One region of the Paraburkholderia sp. FW306-02-B genome, then DNA from elsewhere that is predicted to be linked to it. Evidence: riboswitches for the same ligand, from Rfam matches in the RefSeq annotation. Region 1 holds a riboswitch; the other holds the start of a gene.

Region 1 (6,842 bases):
TCAGATGCAGACGATCGTGAGCCTCGTGTCGGCCGGAATGGGTGTCGCACTGGTGCCGCAATCGTTGCGTAATCTGCGCCGCACCGGCGTCGTGTACCGGCCGCTCTCCGAGTCGGTGCCGGCGATCGAGACGGGACTCGTCTGGCGCACGGCGGAGGTGAGCCCGGTGTTGGCCGGCTTCATCGAGATCGTGCGCGCGCATGCGGCCACGCTCGAGGCGCAGGTTGTTGCGCTGCCTGGGTTGCCTCGCTAGGCGCGTCGCGAACGCATTTCACGCCGAACCGTCCAATGCATGCGCCGCAGCATGATGCGCGCGCCGCCCGCTACTGGAAAATCCGCTTCTGAACCTGAACTGCCCATAACAACACGATGCTCATTCACCCGAATTTCGACCCCGTTGCCATTCATCTGGGGCCGCTCGCTGTGCGCTGGTATGGACTGATGTACCTCGTCGCGTTTATCGCGGCGATCGTCGTCGGCCGGTTGCGGCTGCGTTTGCCGTACGTCGCCGCGCAAGGCTGGACCGCCAAAGACATCGACGACATGCTGTTCTACGGTGTGATCGGCACCATTCTCGGTGGCCGGCTCGGCTATGTGCTGTTCTATAAGGCGAGTTTTTATTTCGCGCATCCGTTCGACATCTTCAAGGTGTGGGAAGGCGGCATGTCGTTTCACGGCGGCTTCCTCGGCGTGACGCTGGCGATGGTGCTGTTCGCGTATCAACGCAAGCGCTCGTGGCTGCAAGTCACCGATTTCGTCGCGCCGATGGTGCCGACGGGGCTCGCGGCAGGGCGCCTCGGCAACTTCATCAACGGCGAATTGTGGGGGCGCGTGACCGATCCGACGGCGCCGTGGGCGATGCTGTTTCCGGGCGCCGCGCCCGACGACGCCGCGTGGCTTACCGCGCATCCGCAACTGGCCGCGCAGTGGCATCTGAACGAAGTGTTTGCGCAATATCACATGCTGCCGCGCCATCCGTCGGAGTTGTATGAGATTGCGCTCGAAGGCGTCGCGTTGTTCTTCGTGCTGTTTTTCTTCTCGCGCAAACCGAAGCCGATGGGCGCGATCTCGGCGGTGTTCCTGATCGGCTACGGGCTCGCGCGCTTCACGGTGGAGTTCGCGCGCGAGCCGGACGATTTCCTTGGGCTTCTGGCAATGGGCCTCTCGATGGGCCAATGGCTCTCGCTGCCGATGATTCTCGCGGGCATCGTCATGCTGGTGTGGGCGTATCGCCGCGCGCGCCGTCAGCAGGCTCAGGCGGCCGGTGCAAACTGATCACTACGGTTTGTCGTTTGTGTGATTCTAGGGTCATGCGCGCCGTGAGCCGGCGCGGGCGGTCAGCACGAACTAACGCTACGATTTATCGTAGCCAATGAAAAACGCCACGGCTCGCCGTGGCGTTTTCTTTTACAGCAGGTACGTACAGCGTACAGCGCGTTACTTCATCTGCACCGAGCCCGACACATTGACCGTCACCGTGGACGTGCCGCCTTCGATCGGCACCGGTGCTGAGGCCTTCGCGTCGGCGCTCATTGCGCGTGCGCTCATCATCATCATGGGACGCGGCATGATGCCGTTGTGCCCGACGTTGACTTCGCGAATCGAATAGCCGCTGTAGCCGAACGCCTGCGCCGACGAAGAAGCCTGCTCGCGGAACGACTTGATTGCTTCGCCGGTGAGCTTCTGTTCGGCGGCGCGCTCAGCTTCGGGCGACAACGAGAATTGCACGTTGCCGACCTGCATGATCGATGCCATCTCACCAGCGAGCTTCGACGCGGCGGCGAAGTCGTGCGACTTGAGCACGACTTCCGTACGGCCGCGCCATGCGGAAATGCGGCCGTCGCGGTCGGTGGACGGATAGATCGAGAACGAACCTGTGCGCGCGGTCACGCCATTCACACCCTTGGCCTTTTGCAGCGCCGAATCGGCGTGCTGATTCAGCGTTGACGTGAGCGCCGACGGATCGCTCGCTTGCTGCTCATAAAACAGCGTGATGTCGACGACATCTTGCGGCACGTCCGCGCTTGCCTGTGCATTCAGCGACAGCACGCCGGCCGGCTGATATTGCGTCACGCCTTGGGCGCGCGCCATGGCCGGCGTCAATGCGAGGGCGGCAGGGGCCACGCACACAAGAGCGAGTGCGAGTGCACGTGCAGTGTTTTTTGTCATTCATGGACTCCATGCTTGAACAGGTTATGCGCGATTGATGCGAACGGGATGCAATGGCACGGCGTTTGCAGGTCTCGTTTGCGAGTCCGTTAGGCGCTTGTAACCTCGGCTTGGTTCCCCAATTTGACGTTGCTTCAACGTTTGGGGTCCTGGTTTGCTTCTGTTTTGCAGGTGAGGCAGCGACAACCCGTCGCACGTGCAAATGCAGCTTCAAACAAGCCGCTTTGTGATGAAGCGCCATTCGGCTTCGGTCACCGGGGTGATCGACAGACGGTTGCCCTTCGCCAGCACACGCATGTCCGCGAGTTCTTCATGCTCGCGCAACGCGGCAAGCGGAATCAAAGGGATCTTCTTCTTGAACACCACATCGACGAGCAGCCAGCGCGGCGTTTCCTGCGACGACTTCGGATCGTAGTAGGGACTCTTCTTGTCGAACTGCGTCGGATCCGGATAAGCGGTGGACGACACTTCGGCGAGTCCCGCGATGCCCGGCTCCGGACAACTCGAGTGATAGAACAGCACGCCGTCGCCGACCTGCATCATGTCGCGCATGAAGTTGCGCGCCTGATAGTTGCGCACGCCGGTCCACGGCAACGTGCGTTGCGGTGCGTTGGCGAGATGGTCGATGCTTGCTTCGTCCGGTTCGGACTTCATTAGCCAGTAGCGCATGAATCGAATTGAACCTTGGGAAGGTGAAGATGCGAAAGAAACGCGAAGGAACCTACCGCCCAAAGAAAAACGGCACCGAACCAAAGTCCGATGCCGTTCTAAATAAGGTCCCCGCCTTAGCCGCTAGGCCGGCATCCTGAACCGGGGGTTCAGAATTGGTCGCAGTTAGCAGCACTTCGGGTACATCAGACAGAGTGACGCGCACACCCGTGCTACAAATTTCCACAACCGTGCACATGGCATTGGTTCAAGGAATATATGACCTTGGCGAACCAGGCAGGGAAGCTAAACCGATTGAACTCAAACACTTGCTGAGTCTTTGCTCATGCATTTTGTTTGAATCGGCAGCCGGTCTCAGGACCGGCCACTAGTACTTACTGCATGCTGTACTGCTGAATCACAGTACCCAGTTGTTCGTTCATTTGGCGCATTGTACGCCGGATTTCCTCAGCGGGAAATGCTTCTCCGTGTCGCACGCTCGTTTGCAGCTTAAGCAGTTCCGATGCCAGCGACAGCGCAGCCATGACGGCAATGCGATCCGTGCCGCGCACGTTGCTGTTATTGCGGATCTTCGACATTTCGGCGTCCACGCGCGCCACCGCCTCGAGCAGTGCTGCTTCGGTTTCCGGCGAGCAGGCGAGGCGATACGGCACGCCGAGAATCGATACTTCGATCTGCTTGGTGGTCATGCATTTTCTCCGTGGCGGGTGGCGGCGCTGTCCGCTTCGACCTCGTGCTGTGCGGGTTCGAGCAGGTCGAGCTGATTATCAGGCTCGGTCTGCGCGCGTGCTCGCGGCAGTTTTTCGAGAATCGCATTCAGGCGTACCTGTGCGTCGTCGATCTTCGCCGACAGCGCGTCGCGTTCCGCTTGCAGCGCATCGCGTTCCTCGCGCAGCAACGCGAGTTCAGTACGTGTGGCCTCCGCCTCGGCGCGCGTTTGGGCGAGCTGCTCTTCGAGCGCGAGTCGCGCTTCATTGTGGCGCTGGCTGATCGCAATCAGCTTGCCGATATTTTGTGAAAGTGTTTCGAGTTCGGTGAGCATGTGCTGCGTCCTCTAAAGACCTCGCATTTTAGCGCGGAATGTCGCAGGTTCCGACAATTGTCTCGTTTCGAGACGTAACAACCTCGCTTTGTGCCGCCTTTTATCGACCATATGACGAAAAACGACGCCTGCATCGAACAATAATCCGCACTTAACCGAACAGATCGAGCACGGATTAACCATTCTTGACGGACCCGGGGGGCGCTCCTAAACTGGCCGCACTTTGGTGCCCGCGCGTGCTTTTCGACAGTGCGCGCAGTTAAACGGGAAGCAGGGCGCGACGTTCGCCTGAACACGCCAGCCTGCGCTGCCCCCGCAACGGTAAGCGACCGCATGTCGTCATGCAGGTCGATCCTGATCGTGTGTTCGAAGTTAAACACGCGAGTGTGCCACTGCGCGTCACGCGTGGGAAGGTGGGATCGATGTGTCGCCAGCCCGGATACCGGCCAGAGGGAGAGGTCCGTCCCGCGCAAATTCGTAAAAAGCGCGGGCGCCTCGTTACGCATCGGCCTGCGGGGAAGCGGGCCGCGCACGCTATCCACAGGAATATCGTCCCATGCTGTCCCCCATCGCTCGCGCGGCGTTGCTCGCCTTTGCGGGCCTGCCGCTCGTCGCGCACGCTCAGGCTGCGTCTTCTTCGGTTTCTTCTTCAGCTACTTCTTCAGTGAGTTCGTCGGATACCGGCACGGCGAGTTCTTTTCCCACGGTGTTGTCGCCCGTTGTGGTCACCGCCGGGCGCGGGCCGCAGCCGCTCGCCGATACGATCCCGCAGACCACACTATTCGATCAGCAAGATATCGCCGACGCGACCGCGACCGATTTGCCGGGTCTGCTGCAACGCGCACCCGGCGCGCAAATCTCGCGCACGGGCGGCCCTGGTTCGACCGCGAGCCTGTTCCTGCGCGGTGCATCGTCGACCCAATCGCTGGTGCTGATCGACGGCGTGCGGGTCGACTCGGTGAGTCTCGGTGCGCCGCAACTCGCGCAGATCCCGCTCGATCAGGTCGATCACGTCGAAGTGGTGAACGGCAATGTGTCCGCGTTATACGGCTCGGGCGCAATCGGCGGCGTCGTGCAGGTGTTCACGAAAGACGGGGGCGATCATCCGCCGCGCTTCAATTTTTCGGTGGGCTACGGCAGCTATCACACGCAGACGCAACAGGCCGGCGTGAACGGCGCATTGGATAAAGACGGCAAGACCACCTTCAGCGTTTCTCTCGCGCGCGCGAAAGACGACGGCTTCTCGTCGCTCAATCCGGGTAAGGCGCCCAACGCAAATCCGAATGCGAACGGCTATCTGAACGAGAGCATCTCCGCCTCGTTGCGTCACAAGTTCAATGACAAGTGGGACGCAGGCGTCACGTATTTCCAGTCGAACGGCAACAATAGCTACGATAACGCGTACGGCGTGCCGACCGATCTGAACAACCTGTATAGCAAAGTGCGGCAAATGTCGGTGTTCGCCAACGGCAAGGTGACCGACTGGTGGACCAGCCACGTTATCGTCTCCGAAGGCGACGACCGCAGCGTGTCGAACACCAACGGCGTGTACAACGGCCGCTTCGATACCGACAATCGCCAGTACACGTGGCAGAACGATTTCGCGCTCGCCGCGCAGCAGAAGCTGCGGGTCGGCTATGAGCATCTCGATCAGCGCCTCGACTCGGACACGTTCGCGGCCCCCGACCGGCATGTGAATTCGGGTTTCGCCGGCTATACGGGGCGCTTCGGGCGCAGCCAGATTCAGGCCAACGTGCGGCGCGACCAGTATTCCGATTTCGGCGGGGCGAACAGTTACTATCTCGGCTACGGCTTCGACATCACCGAGCATTGGAAGGTGAGCGCAAGCTATTCGGATGCGTTTCGCGCGCCGAGCTTCGACGATCTGTACTATCCGATCAGCGGCAATCCGTCGATTCAGCCTGAGCGCAGTCATTCGATCGAAGCGGCGTTGCAGTACGCGTCGACTGCGCTCGGCGTGATGCGCCTGAGCGCGTTCCAGACACGCTATTCGAATCTGATCGACTACCGGCAGGTCACGCCGGGCATCTATCTGGCGGAGAACGTCGGCCATGCGAAGGTGCAGGGGGTCGAGGGATCGTGGAGCGGTCATCTCGGCAAGACGGACGTGCGCGCGGCGGCGACGCTGCAAAATCCCGTCGATCTCGACAACGATGTCGACCTCGTGCGGCGTGCGCGGCATTTCGCGTCGCTGGCGGTGAATCGCAGCATGGCGGGGTGGCGTGTCGGCGGCGAGTGGATCGTCAGCGGCGCGCGCGACGATAGCAGCGGCAAGTTGGGTGGCTACGGTGTGGTGAATCTGTCGGCGCGCTACAACATCACGAAGGCGTGGTACGTGGCCGCGCAAATCCAGAACCTGTTGGACAAGGACTATGAAACGGCCTACTCGTATAACTCGCCGCGGCGCGGTGCGTATCTCACGGTCGGTTGGCAGCAGCAGTGACGGGCGCGCTTGCCTGAGATCGCGCGAATGAACCGCAGCCCGGGTCCGATGATCACGACGGCGATGCCCGTCATGAGCGCGAAGCGCGCGGCCGCGATCTGGCTCGTGCTTGCCGTGCTCGCGCTGGCTGTGCTGATGGCGTCGCTCGCGCTCGGCAGCGTGCCGCTCGCGCCCGCGCGCGTGCTGGCGGCGCTCATGCCGTCGCATGTCGGGTCAGCCGATCTTGCAGGCGAGATCGTGCGCACGCTGCGTTTGCCGCGCGCGGTGGCCGGCTTCGCGTGCGGCGCGTTGCTCGCGTTAGCCGGCGCGTTGTTGCAGGTGCTGCTGCGCAATCCGTTGGCCGAGCCCTACGTGTTAGGCGTGTCGGGCGGCGCGGCGACTTTTGCCCTCGTCGCGATGATCGCCGGTTGCGCGTGGTGGATCGTCGATGCAAGCGCGTTCGCGGGTGCGTTCGTGTCGATCCTGCTGGTGCTCGGTCTGGCGCGCCGCGAGTTGTGG
Region 2 (6,842 bases), on a different contig from region 1:
CAGCAAACTGGCCGCTCGCCGCGGCGGGGCCGTCCACTACCGTCACCACCGCATCGACAGTGAAACTGCTTTTGATCTGCGGCCAGTTGAACGCCTGCACCAGTGGCTTCGGCAGTGCGAGACCGGAGGTTTCGATCAGCACATGATCGATCTGCTCGCGGCGCTCGACGAGCTTTTCCATCACCGGGAAAAACTCTTCCTGCACCGTGCAGCACAGGCAGCCGTTCGCGAGTTCATACAGTTGCCCTTCGGTTTCGACGCCGTTTTCATCGCAGCCGATGCCGCAACCCTTGAGGATTTCACCGTCGATGCCGAGTTCGCCGAACTCGTTGACGATCACCGCGATGCGCTTGCCGCCCGCATGCTGAAGAATGTGCCGCAGCAGCGTGGTCTTGCCGCTGCCGAGAAAGCCCGTGACGATGGTGACGGGGATCTTGCGCATTTGAGTTTGCATCGTTGGGTCCATCCGAAGAGGTTGCACGTTCACACGCCGGCGGCCCGCGTCCTGATGCGCTTCACGCTCGAGCCCAGCACAAACCAGTGCCAGGCAAGCAAACACGAAAACAAAACACGGGGACGACAGCGGGGACGAAAAACGGCGTTGCCGCGGCAACAGAAAACAGAAAGCGTGAACGAGGTCATGAACGAGCCACCGCATCCCCGCGGTGTTCATCCGTCATAGTCTGGCCGGTATCCGGGCTGGCGAAAGCGCCGCTTCACCTTCCCGCGCGAGTGATTTCTCGCTCAGTGGTTATATGCCGACGCGGCCTTGCGCGTGGACATCGAAGCCGGCTCCGCGGCGCCGGAGAACGCATCCAGGCACCGCTTTTCGCTTACCGTTGCGGGGGCAGCACAGGTTGACCCGATCCATAGCAGGCGGGCGCCCTGTTTCCCGTTTAACTGCATGCGCACGAGCGCGCACACGAGCACCAAAGTGCGTGCGAGTGTAGGCCCGCAGTCCCGCGCCGTCAAGGAAGCGCGGGCCGCGCCGGCGCCTTATCGAGCGTGCTGGCGAGCGCCGCCATGTGCTATCGTATGCGCGCGTTTGGTGCTCGCACATGCGTTCGCATGTGCAGTTAAACGGGAAACAGGCAGCGCTCGATCGCGCTCAACCTGTGCTGTCCCCGCAACGGTAAGCGACCTGCGGCGCCTTGGCGCCGCGCATGCGTTTTCGATGTCACTGTCTGACGAATCAGACGGGAAGGCAAAGCGCATGAGGCCGCCAGCCCGGATACCGGCCAGACGCGGAGGCGGCGAACGTCACGCCGCCGGCTGCCTGAATCCGCGAGGGACGGATGGGAAGGCGCTGAAGCACGATGTGACGCGCCCGTTTGCGATTGCCGAGGAATCGCGGCGAGCGGCGTTGTCGTCGTGCGTAATCTGTCGCACCGCATGAGCGCTAATTCCGCCTGGATCGTCTTCACGGCCCGCCCGTCCCCCCTTGTCACGACATGGCACGCGCCATGCACGCCGCGATGAGCCGCGCCTGGCTGATCGGCGCCGGCCCCGGCGACGTCGAACTGATGACGCTCAAGGCGACTCGCGCGTTGGCGCAGGCCGATGTGGTGCTGGTCGACGATCTGGTGAATCCCGACGTGCTGCAGTTCGCCCGCGCCGACGCGCTGGTCGTCTACGTCGGCAAACGCGGCGGGCATCCGTCGACGCCGCAAGCTGGCATCGTCGCGCAAATGCTCGACCATGTGCAGGCCGGGCGCAGTGTCGCGCGTTTGAAAGGCGGCGATCCGTTCGTGTTCGGCCGTGGCGGCGAAGAGCAGCAGGCACTGCATGCAGCGGGCATCGAGGTGGAAATCGTCAACGGCATCACGGCGGGAATCGCGGCGCCCGCGGCAATCGGCATCCCGGTCACGCATCGCGATCACGCGCAAGGTGTGGTGTTCGTCACCGGACATGGCGCCGGAAGCGGTGAGCCGGACTGGGCGGCGCTCGTTGCCACGCGAATGACGCTTGTGATCTATATGGGTATGCGGCGGCTGAACGATATCGTCGGCGCAATGCTCGCGGCCGGCATGGGCGCCGACACGCCTTGTGCCGCGATCGAATCCGCTACGCGTCCTGAACAAAGGCATGCGCTCGCGCCACTCGGCGGCTTTGCCGACGCAGTCACGAACGCCGGGCTCGGCTCGCCGGCGATCGTGGTGATCGGCGGCGTGGCGTCGCTGGCGTTGGAGCGAGCCGTCGCTCACGCTAATGCGGTGGACGCGCAATGAAAGCGCTGAGCGTCGGCATCGGTTGCCGCTTGCACAGCTCGGCCGAGCAGATCGATACCGCCGTACGCGCGGCGCTCGGCCCCCATGCGTTCGACAAAATCAGCGCGATCGCCACCATCGACGTCAAAGCCCACGAAGCAGGCTTGCTCGAATTCTGCGCACGTCACGCATTACCATTGAAACTATTCAGCCGTGAGCAAATTGCGGCATTACCCGTTGCCGATGCCGAGCCTTCGGCGGCGGCACGCGAACACCTCGGCGTGGACGGCGTCTGCGAACCCTGTGCCTTGCTCGCTGCGGCCGCCGCTCAACCCCATACACCCGATGCACGCCTGATCGTGCGCAAAACCGCACTCGACGGCGTCACCGTAGCGATCGCTTCGACCGCTCACGCCGGCATCGACCAGACACGCAACGACTCCAACGAACAGGACCTTCCATGAAAACCGATCCCGAATCGCATCAACGCATGACCGAGCGCCGGCGCGAAGGCCACGAAAAGAAGCAGGCCGCCGCCACCGTCGAAAAGGGTCTGCTGATCGTCAACACCGGCACCGGCAAAGGCAAGACCACGGCCGCATTCGGCATGGCCGTGCGAGTGCTCGGACACGGCATGCGTCTGGGCGTCGTGCAATTCATCAAGGGCGCGCTGCATACCTCGGAGCGCGACTTCCTCGGCGCGATCGCCAATTGCGATTTCGTCACGATGGGCGACGGCTATACGTGGAACACGCAAAACCGCGACGCCGACATCGCCACCGCGCGCAAAGGCTGGGACGAAGCGCGCCGGATGATCGAAAGCGGCGACTATCAGATGGTGATCCTCGACGAACTGAACACGGTGCTGAAGTACGAATACCTGCCGCTCGACGAAGTGCTGTCCGTACTGAACGCGCGACCGGCAATGCTGCACGTGGTCGTGACCGGCCGTCATGCGCCGGACGCGTTGATCGAAGCCGCCGACCTCGTCACCGAAATGCGCATCGTCAAGCATCCGTATCGCGAGCAAGGCGTGAAAGCGCAGCGCGGCGTGGAGTTCTGAGCGATGTCCGCGCCCCCCAAGGGGACCTCCTTCGGGGCGTGCCCCGCCCTGTTCATTAGCGCGCCGGCTTCGGGTCAAGGCAAGACCACGATCACAGCAGGTTTGGCGCGCTACCACCGGCGGCTGGGGCGGCGTGTGCGCGTGTTCAAGACCGGTCCGGACTTTCTCGACCCGATGATTCTCGCGCGTGCCAGCGGCGCGCCGGTGTTGTCACTCGATCTCTGGATGGTCGGCGAAGCGGCATGCCGCAATCTGCTCGCGCAAGCGGCTGCAGAAGCCGATCTGATCCTGATCGAAGGCGTGATGGGACTGTTCGACGGCACGCCGAGCAGCGCCGATCTGGCAACGGTATTCGGCGTGCCGGTGCTCGCGGTAATTTCAGCGAAGGCGATGGCGCAGACCTTCGGCGCAGTCGCCTTCGGTCTCGCGCAATTCAGGCCGCAGGTGCCGTTTTACGGCGTGCTGGCCAATCGCGTCGGCTCTGCAAGGCACGCGCAAATGCTCGAAGAGGCGTTGCCGCCAGGCCTGCGCTGGTGCGGCCACATCGCCGGCAATGATGAAATCGAGTTGCCCGACCGCCATCTCGGCCTGCACCAGGCCGCGGAGATCGACGATCTGGACACGCGCCTGGATCGCGCCGCCGATGCGCTCGCGCAAACCGCGCTGGCTGAATTGCCGCCGCCGGTCGAATTCGGCGCACCTGCGAATGAAACGCTGCCGCGTCTTCTGGAAGGCAAGCGCATCGCGATCGCACGCGATGCGGCGTTCTCGTTCATCTATCCGGCCAACGTCACGCTTTTACAAACACTCGGCGCGCACGTCGACTATTTCTCGCCGCTCGCCGACGAAGCATTACCTGAACAGACCGACGCCCTGTACCTTCCGGGCGGCTATCCGGAACTGCACGCCGCAGCGCTGGCAAGCAACGCGCGCAGCGCGACGACGATTCGAGCCCATGCGGCAGCGGGCAAGCCGATCGTCGCCGAATGCGGCGGCATGCTCTACCTGCTCGATCGACTCACCGACACGAGCGGCGCCACCACGCCGATGCTCGGCCTGCTGCCGGGCCACGCGACGATGCAAACGCGCTTCACCGCGCTCGGCATGCAACAGATCGACAGCCTGCACGGCCCGCTGACCGGCCACACCTTTCACTACTCGAAGCTGACGACGCCGCTCACGCCGCGGCGTTCGGCCACCCGGCCGCAAAGCGACGCGCCCGGCGAGGCCGTGTTTCGCGCCGGCTCGATCGTCGCGACTTATATGCACGCTTATTGGCCCTCCAACCCGGCCTTCACGGCCGCCCTGTTCCATGGCGAAGCCTTTTAACGATGCCGAGCGCGAGGCCGTCTATCGCGCGATTTACGAACGGCGCGACATGCGCCACTTTGTGCGCGACCCGGTCGATCCCGCCGTGTTGCAACGTCTGCTCGACGCGGCGCATCACGCGCCTAGCGTCGGCTTCATGCAGCCCTGGCGGATCGCGCGCATCACCGATCCGGCCTTGCGCGCCGCCTTGCACGAGACCGTCGAAAGCGAACGGCTCGCCACCGCGGATGCGCTCGGCAAGCGGCGCGAAGCGTTCATGAAGCTGAAAGTCGAAGGCATGCTGGAATGCGGCGAACTGCTGGTGATGGCGCTGATGGACGGCCGCGAGCGGCACATCTTCGGACGCCGCACCTTGCCGGAGATGGATCTCGCGTCGGTGGCGTGCGCGATCCAGAACATGTGGCTAGCGGCACGCGCGGAAGGCCTGGGAATGGGCTGGGTGTCGCTCTTCGACGTCGAGACGGTGTGCGCGCTGCTGCATATGCCCGCGGGCGCACGGCCGGTGGCGATCCTGTGTCTCGGCCACGTCGATCAGTTTTACCGCGAGCCGATGCTGGAAACCGAACGCTGGGCGAGCCGCATGCCGCTCGCCGACTGCGTGTTCGAAAACCGCTGGCCGGACGATGAAGCGCCGGAATAACGCCTGGGTTTTACTGCGCTTTACTGGGTTTTAGCGCGTTTTACTCTATGACCGGCTTGACCGATACCACTTCCGGCACGCCGCCCGCCCGATCGGCGCGCAGCTTCACGCGCCAGTCCGGCGGCGCGTCGAACGGAAATTTGGCCAATGCGCTTTTCACGAGGGTTGCCATCGCGTGCAGCGGATCGGCGTCGCGATCGCTGCTCATCGCGCTGACCTTGTAGACTTCCTTCCCGCTCGCCCGCTCGAAGAACCGCAGCGTCAACGAGTGCTGGTACGCTCGCCCGCCGAACAGCGAAAACGACGGCTCGGCCGGACGGCCGCACCCGCCTGCCGCGCAATCCCCTGTATTGACGCCAATCGTGGCCGGCCGCGTGGCATAAGCGATCGACAGTAGATAGCGCGCCTGCTGCGCCGTCGCGTCGACGAAGCCATTCTTCGCCAGTTCATCGCGCAGCAAGGCTTCGAATTGCGGATGATCCCCACCGGCATCCTGCGACGGCATGCGCGCAATCGCATAGGTGCGCTCGCCTTGCAAGGCGGCCGCCGGATTCGCGGTGTGCACGTCGGCGTTCAGGCCCGCGCAACCGGTGAGACTCGCTGCGGACAGCGCGGCGCAGATCAGTATCGCTTTCACCATCTTCTCGCTTCGATAAGGTGCGTGTTCATGCTGCATGAGCGTGGCCGAGCGTAATATTACGGCGCATCAGGCTGAAGTTCAGGCTGCGTGTCCTCTAACGCCGGCAGACAAATCGTAAAAGCCGTTCCCTTGCCCGGCGCGCTGACCACTTCCACGTCACCGCCATGACGCGTCACGACGGTTTTGACAAACGCCATCCCCAATCCCGCGCCGCCGACTTCGGGCCGCTCCGCCTCGTGAAAGCGCCGGAACCGCTCGAACAGACCCGCCTGCTGTTCCTCGGGAATGCCGTAGCCTTCGTCGCGGATCGTACACGACACGCGGTTTGCCGCGCCCGGTGCGGCCTTCGACACAAGGCTGCCGGGACTACTTAAGTTGCTTAAGCCGCACGTGATCCGCGTATCCGGCGGACTGTATTTGACCGCATTGTTCAGGATGTTGACGAGAGCGCGCGTCATCAGCGAACGGTCGGCGCAGATCCAGTGGCCGTCGTCGCCATCGTTATCCGTTTCCAGCGTGATGCGCTTGGCATGGGCCTGCGGCCAGACTTCGTCGCTGGCGTCGATCACCAGTTCCATCAGGCTCACCGGTTCGAGCACATAGGTTTGCGATTCGGCGCGCGCCAGTTGCACGAAATCGTCGGCGAGCGTCAGCGCGCGTTGCGCATAGCGTTCGATGCGCTCCAGCAAACCGCGCGCAAGCGCCGACTCGCTACGGGCGCGCTCGATCTCCACCAGTGCCAGAATCGACGCCTGCGGCGAGCGCATATCGTGCGACAACAGCCGCAGCGCGTCTTCGCGCTGACGCTCGGCCGCATGCAGGGCCGACACGTCGACCAGGCCCGCGATCCAGCCGGTCGTCTCGCCTTGCTCATTGGTGCAGTTCGCGTAACGCAGCAAATGATCGCGCTCGTCGGCGTCGCGCACCTCGACGCCCTGCGCCATCAGCGCGGCAAATTCGCCG

The links. A riboswitch is a leader RNA that binds a small molecule or an ion and turns the genes downstream of it on or off. The one in region 1 is predicted to bind cobalamin.
Region 2: linked by a shared signal. The riboswitch ahead of cobA (uroporphyrinogen-III C-methyltransferase) and the one ahead of AC3WOG_RS04540 (TonB-dependent receptor domain-containing protein) in region 1 are both predicted to bind cobalamin.

What each region holds. Positions count from the first base shown of each region.
Region 1 is NZ_JBYSXZ010000001.1:1,008,262-1,015,103, forward strand. Features, by position in the region: gene AC3WOG_RS04505 (LysR family transcriptional regulator) at 1-253, shown strand, start outside; gene lgt (prolipoprotein diacylglyceryl transferase) at 370-1,275, shown strand; gene AC3WOG_RS04515 (SIMPL domain-containing protein) at 1,438-2,169, opposite strand; gene AC3WOG_RS04520 (EVE domain-containing protein) at 2,380-2,838, opposite strand; RNA gene ssrS (6S RNA) at 2,943-3,124, opposite strand; gene AC3WOG_RS04530 (cell division protein ZapA) at 3,213-3,527, opposite strand; gene AC3WOG_RS04535 (ATPase) at 3,524-3,880, opposite strand; cobalamin riboswitch at 4,088-4,345, shown strand; gene AC3WOG_RS04540 (TonB-dependent receptor domain-containing protein) at 4,437-6,344, shown strand; gene AC3WOG_RS04545 (FecCD family ABC transporter permease) at 6,372-6,842, shown strand, end outside.
Region 2 is NZ_JBYSXZ010000002.1:1,942,734-1,949,575, reverse strand. Features, by position in the region: gene cobW (cobalamin biosynthesis protein CobW) at 1-454, opposite strand, end outside; cobalamin riboswitch at 669-949, opposite strand; cobalamin riboswitch at 1,030-1,257, shown strand; gene cobA (uroporphyrinogen-III C-methyltransferase) at 1,476-2,228, shown strand; gene AC3WOG_RS29920 (cobalamin biosynthesis protein) at 2,225-2,671, shown strand; gene cobO (cob(I)yrinic acid a,c-diamide adenosyltransferase) at 2,668-3,270, shown strand; gene AC3WOG_RS29910 (cobyrinic acid a,c-diamide synthase CobB) at 3,274-4,599, shown strand; gene bluB (5,6-dimethylbenzimidazole synthase) at 4,583-5,239, shown strand; gene AC3WOG_RS29900 (DUF4136 domain-containing protein) at 5,280-5,915, opposite strand; gene AC3WOG_RS29895 (CHASE2 domain-containing protein) at 5,936-6,842, opposite strand, start outside.